One region of the Arthrobacter sp. Sr33 genome, then DNA from elsewhere that is predicted to be linked to it. Evidence: riboswitches for the same ligand, from Rfam matches in the RefSeq annotation. Region 1 holds a riboswitch; the other holds the start of a gene.
The links. Region 1 has a riboswitch for thiamine pyrophosphate ahead of thiO (glycine oxidase ThiO). Riboswitches for the same ligand answer to the same signal wherever they lie in the genome.
Positions count from the first base shown of each region.

Region 2: another riboswitch for thiamine pyrophosphate. It lies ahead of ACX80T_RS06275 (ECF transporter S component); the one in region 1 lies ahead of thiO (glycine oxidase ThiO).

Region 1 is NZ_JBTNDD010000006.1:208,319-211,524, reverse strand. It holds gene thiC (phosphomethylpyrimidine synthase ThiC) at 1-49, shown strand, start outside; gene thiE (thiamine phosphate synthase) at 291-1,025, opposite strand; TPP riboswitch at 1,037-1,171, shown strand; gene thiO (glycine oxidase ThiO) at 1,163-2,422, shown strand; gene thiS (sulfur carrier protein ThiS) at 2,419-2,655, shown strand; gene ACX80T_RS10350 (thiazole synthase) at 2,660-3,206, shown strand, end outside.
Region 2 is NZ_JBTNDD010000003.1:249,879-253,084, reverse strand. It holds gene ACX80T_RS06295 (Na+/H+ antiporter subunit E) at 1-51, shown strand, start outside; gene ACX80T_RS06290 (monovalent cation/H+ antiporter complex subunit F) at 48-305, shown strand; gene mnhG (monovalent cation/H(+) antiporter subunit G) at 309-704, shown strand; gene ACX80T_RS06280 (DUF4235 domain-containing protein) at 712-972, opposite strand; TPP riboswitch at 1,110-1,227, shown strand; gene ACX80T_RS06275 (ECF transporter S component) at 1,296-1,913, shown strand; gene ACX80T_RS06270 (ABC transporter ATP-binding protein) at 1,919-3,206, shown strand, end outside.

The DNA.
Region 1 (3,206 bases):
CTCAGGCGGCAAGGTTTACCTTCCCGAACCCGCTCTACCCCAAACCTAAAAAGCACAAAGTAGCCATGGGATCATCCGTTGCCTGCGCAGGCGGGTCACGGAGATAGGACGTTTGCGGTACTTGTAGTGGCCCTGCGCCTCCGAATTTGTTGGTCCTTTGATATAAGTTCCGTTTTGCATCCAAGGGATGAACTACCCCGCCACCCGAGCCACAGCTTGGGACTGTTTCATCAATGGTGTGTCACTTATGCAGCAAGGTAAAAGTTGATTGGCCCTGACACGTGGAAAGGTTAGGTGGGCGCTGGGAGGGCTGATTTGAGGGACCTGGCGGCGGAGGATGGGTCGTCGGCTTCTGTGATGGCTCGTACGACAACAACCCGGCGGGCCCCGGCTTCGACGACCTGGCCAATGGTGGTGTGATCGATTCCTCCAATGGCAAACCAAGCCCGTGGGGACGAGGTCTCGGCCGAACGTGCTGCTGTGTAACGCACCAATTCAAGCCCGGAGGGAGCACGGCCAGGTTTCGTGGGTGTAGCCCAGACAGGGCCGGTACAGAAGTAATCCAGCCCACTTGTGGTCATGGCAGCGGCGACTTGGGCCGGGGAATGGCAGGATAAACCGATGATCGGTTCGGGGCCCAATAGATGCCGGGCGTCAGGTACTGGCAGATCTTTTTGTCCTATGTGGAAGACCGGTGCGCCGCTGAGTCGGGCTATGTCTGCCCTGTCATTGGCGGAAAAGAGTTTGCCGTGTCGATCCGCTGCCGTACGCAGAGCCACGAGACAGGCGAGTTCTTCGACTGCGTCGATCTTTTTGTCGCGAAGCTGGATGATATCCACACCACCGGCATAGGCGGCGTCGACGAACTCCGCGAAGTCGCCCCTTTCCTTTCGTGAATCCGTGCACAGGTACAACTGCGCTGATGCGAACTGTTGCCGGTGCAGGTCTGCCGTACTGACCGTTGACGCCGTGTCACCGTCGTTCAGAGCCGGCGGGAGAGGGAAAACATCTGAAATAAAGGCCATACGCCTTAGACTAATAGCTCCACGGGAGCCCGATCTTCCGCCAGTGTTCCTACACTCGCGGTCGGTAGGGCTGAGAGGGCGTTCGACGCCGACCGTACGAACCTGAACCGGTTAAGCCCGGCGTAGGAAGGACTCTGATGACTATTCATAACCCGGACCGCCTCGCGCACACCGTCATTGTCGGTGGCGGGATCATCGGATTGGCCATCGGCTGGGAGGCCAGCCGTCGCGGCCACCAGGTCACGCTGATTGATCCCGCGCCCGCTTCCGGAGCTACCCATGCTGCGGCGGGGATGCTGGCCCCGGTCAGTGAGTTCCATTATCAGGAAGAATCCTTGCTGGACCTGACGCTGCCCTCGGCCCGGGCATACCGAGACTTCATCACGGAGCTGGAGGCCGCCTCCGGGATTGGAACCGGCTACCAGCGCAGGCAAACCCTGGTCGCCGGTGTCGATGCGGCGGATCGGCAGGCCCTGACCGACCTGCGCTCTGTCCAGTCAAGTCTTGGACTTCAGGTGGAAGCACTCACCACTAGTCAGGCGAGGCGTCTGGAGCCGCTGCTCGGCCCGCAGCTTTCAGGAGCGTTCCTGGTTCCCGAGGATCATCAGGTTGATCCGCGGGCTATGGCCGTTGCCCTCCAAGCAGCACTAGCCAAACAGACGACCGCGCGCACGGTGCCCGTTTCGGTTTCCGCACTTATCCATGACGATGCTACTGACCGTGTTGCTGTGACCGGTGTGTTGCTGGAGAACGGAGAGCGGATTGATGCTGATGAGATCATCCTGGCTAACGGGCTCGGTGCGGTAAACATTGATCGCCTGCCGACAGGGCTGCGGCTACCGTTACGTCCGGTGTACGGGGACATTCTCCGCCTGCGCGTACCCGAACACCTTAGACCGCTCATAACCTCCACGGTCCGCGGGTTGGTCCGCGGGTCGTCCATATATGTGGTGCCCCGGCAGGATGGAACGGTGGTGATAGGTGCCACTCAACGGGAAAACGGGTCCGCGGGGCTTTCCGCGGGAGGTGTCTACGAACTACTCCGGGATGCTCAGACGCTGATCCCGGCAGTCGCGGAACTCGAACTGCTCGAAGCCCTCTGCCGCTCCCGACCGGGGACCCCGGACAACGCTCCCCTGCTTGGCCGGTGCAGGGACCCGGACGGCTCCGATGTGCGTGGACTTGTGGTCGCTACCGGTTTCTTCCGGCACGGGGTGCTGCTGGCACCGATCACCGCCCGCCTCTGCGTGGACCTGATCAGCCAAAACATACCGGAGATCGACATCGAGCGATTCCGACCCGACCGGTTCAGTAACCCCCGGCACTTCGCCGAAGCGTCCCGTCCTCATGCTTCCCGTCATAACAGTTTTCCTGATGAAGTAAGGATTGCCCTATGAACTTCACATTGAACGGACAACCCCGGAATACCGTTTCGGTTTCCACCCTCAAGCACCTAATCACCGAGCTGACCGGCCGTGAGTTGACCGATGCCGGGCAACCAATCGATAAAAAACAGTTGGGTGTAGCCGTTGCAGTCAACGCTGAGCTCGTACCCCGCACCCGTTGGGTTGAGGTAACCATCCAGAACGGTGACGACATCGAAATTCTTACCGCCGTCCAGGGAGGATAAAACATTGACTGACAACGACGCGTTAACGATCGACGGGGTTACGCTTAGCTCCCGGCTGATCATGGGAACCGGGGGAGCCCCAAGCCTGGAAGGCTTGGGGGCGGCCCTGGCAGCATCGGGAACGGAACTGACAACCGTGGCGCTGCGAAGGTACAACCCCGAGACGGGTGGGTCCTTGTTCGAATTACTCAACGAGCAAGGGATCCGGATATTACCGAACACGGCAGGATGTTTCACTGCCCGCGAAGCGGTCATGACCGCTGAACTGGCGCGGGAGGCACTGGCAACGGACTGGATAAAACTTGAAGTAATCGCCGATGAACAAACCTTGCTACCCGATGCGCTGGAACTCATCCAGGCCACCGAAACACTGGTCTCGAAAGGCTTCAAGGTCTTCGCATACACCAACGACGATCCCATCCTGGCCCGACGACTAGAACAACTCGGAGCTACAGCCGTTATGCCCCTGGGGTCCCCTATTGGGACGGGGCTGGGTATCCTAAACCCCCACAACATCGAACTAATCGCCTCAAGGGCAACAGTTCCGATAG
Region 2 (3,206 bases), on a different contig from region 1:
GTCCGGTTCGATCAGGAGAACGAAGAGCGTGAGGAGGGGATCCGGAAATGACGAGCGCCGTAATTATTGTGGGACTGTTGCTCGGATTCGCCGCCCTGTGCGCTTTGTATCGGATTGCGCGAGGCCCCTCGATCCTGGACCGGGTGCTCGCGATCGATGTGCTGCTCGCCATCATTGGTGGAGCGCTGGCCGTGGACATGGCAGTGAACCGGCACCTGGACAATATTGTGCTTCTGGTCGGGATTTCGGTGATCGGATTCATTGGATCCGTGACCGTCGCCCGGTTCGTCACGGACAGGAAGTAGGGCATGAGCGAGACTCTCATTGACGTGGTGACAGCCGTTCTCATGATCGGAGGGGCACTGATGTCGGTTGCTGCCGGCGTCGGCCTGCTCCGTTTCCCTGACCTCCTCACCCGGATGCACGCGGCAACCAAACCTCAGGTGCTGGGACTGCTGCTGTTCCTTCTGGCCATGGGCTTACAGATGCGCAGCTGGGTGTTGATCCCGGTCCTGCTGGTGTGCTGGATTTTCATGCTCCTCACCGTCCCCGTCTCAGCCCACATGGTGGGCCGGGCGGGATACCGCACCAAACACCTGCGGCGAGACCTGCTCAGCATGGATGAACTTGACGAGGTGGTGGAGAACGCCGCCAACAAGAGGGCGCCCGGCCGGAATCCGACCGAGCGCCCCGATGAGACGTAAATAGGACCTACGTCAGGTCGCGGGACTTCGCGAACCGGTTGGCTGCCCGCTGCGTGGTGCGGTTGGTGAGGACCTGCAGGACGGCGCGCACGGCACCGGAGATCAGCGCGAACGCGAGGGCGGAACGGAGGCTGTTTTCGAGCCCGTCCTCGTCCTTCGGTGAGGCTTTGCCGGTGGTCTTGTGCCAGATGAAATCCACGACCTTGGCTCCGGCGATGCCCGCGCCAAGGCTCAGTGCTACGCCCAGCAGTTTCATAAGCTGATTCATGGTGTCTCCTTCGATGGTGGCTCTTTTCTCAAGCCTAGCGTTTTCCTGTTGAGGTGAGACGCACCAGCACAGCCGGGAGCCCGCCGCCGGCCACCGTGGTGGGTACGAACCTCTCAGGTGTAGAGTTGAAATTGCTAAACATACGACAGGGGAGCGCCGTCCATCCAGATGGACGGGCGCTGAGAGTGCGGCCTACCGCAGACCCTCGAACCTGATCCGGCTAGTACCGGCGAAGGGAGTCGAGTATCTCAGGGTGCCCGGCCGGTGGCACCCGCCATGGGCCCGGATACCCTCCCCTCCTGTACCTCAGGAGGTAAATTCACATGGCTTCATCAACTGCACCAACTCAAAACACGTCGACGCTGCGCGCCCGATATCAATGGCGGGTGGTCGACATTGTCGTTGCCTCGGTGGTGGCGGTCGCCGTCGGGGTGGTGTTCTTCGCATGGTCGGCCGGCTACACGGGCATCGCTGCCTTGACCGGAGCGTTCCCGCCGTTGGCCGGTCTCTACACAGGTGGCTGGCTGATCGCGGGGGTACTTGGCGGTCTGATCATCAGGAAACCCGGAGCAGCCATCTACTGCGAAGTGCTGGCTGCAGCGGTTTCAGCGCTGCTGGGCACCCAGTTCGGGTTGACCACGTTGCTCTCCGGAGCCATTCAGGGCGTCGGGGCCGAGCTCATCTTCCTCTTGTTCCTGTACCGCAGGTGGAACCTCGGGGTGGCTTTGCTCGCCGGGCTTGGCGCGGGCCTGGCCCTCTCGATCAGCGAGAACATCCTGTACAACGCCCTCTGGGCCTTCGAATGGCAACTGATGTACGTGGTGTTCGCCTCGATCTCGGGCGTGATTATCGCTGGCCTGGTGTCGTGGCTGGCGGTCCGTGCCCTGGCCAAGACGGGGGTGCTGTCGGCTTTCGCCTCCGGACGAACGGCTGACGTCTAACCGGTATGGCTGACCACGGAAATACGCCGTCGGCCGTCAGCATCAGCGCGCAAGGCTGGAGCTGGCGGCACGCCGGCCGGAAAACCCCGGCGGTCCGGGACGTTGACCTGACAGTAGCGCCCGGAGAACGGGTGCTGCTGCTCGGCGCGTCAGGGTCCGGGAAGTCGACCCTGCTGCACGGGTTGGCTGGTGTCCTCGGCGATGAGGGGCAGGGCGAACAGCACGGTTCCCTCACCCTCGACGGGCGGCCTCCCGGTGAGGTGCGCGGTCGCGCGGGGCTGGTGCTTCAGGACCCGGACTCTCAGATTGTGCTGGCCCGGGTCGGTGACGAGGTGGCCTTCGGCGCCGAGAACCAGGCCGTACCGCGCGACCAGATCTGGCAGCGGGTTCGGCGGGCGCTCGACGACGTGGGGCTTGAGGTGCCGTTGGATCGGTCCACCAGTGCGTTGTCCGGCGGCCAGAAGCAACGCCTGGCGTTGGCGGCGGTGCTGGCGATGCAACCCGGGCTCCTGCTGCTTGACGAACCGACCGCCAATCTCGACCCGGCCGGTGTGCTGGAGGTAAGGGACGCCGTCGGGCGGGTCCTGGACCGCACCGGCGCCACCCTTGTGGTGGTAGAGCATCGGGTGGCGGTGTGGGCCGATGTGGTGGATCGGGTGGTGGTGCTGGCGGCCGACGGCGGGATCCTCGCCGACGGCCCCCCAGGCACGGTGCTGACCGACGCGTCGACCCGGGCCCGGCTGGCGGCGGCGGGGGTGTGGCTCCCCGGTCATCAACCGTCGGTTCCCACGCAGCTATCCTCACCGGGGGAGGAGCTGCTTACTGCCAGGGGACTATCAGTGGCGCGGGCCAAACGGGGACCGGCGGTGCTCGACGGCGTCGACGTCGCCCTCACCGCCGGCTCATCCCTGGGCATCGTGGGCCCCAACGGTGGCGGAAAATCGACGCTTGCGCTGACCCTGGCCGGGTTGTTGCCGGCGCGGCGCGGCCAGTTGGAGGCCGCACCGGCCCTCTCCCGCGGAGCCGGGAGTAGCCCGCACGCCTGGAAATCAGCGCAACTGGTGACCAGGATTGGGACGGTGTTCCAGGAACCCGAGCACCAGTTCCTCACCAACCGGGTAATCGACGAGCTGGAATTTGGTCCGCGGCGGCTAGGGGGTACTGACGAGGCGGCGGTCCGGCGGCGGGTGGATCCCATCGCCGAGCGGTTGAGACTGACCTCCCTGCTGCAGGCAAACCCCTTCACCCTGTCCGGCGGTGAAAAGCGGCGGCTTTCGGTGGCGACCATGCTGG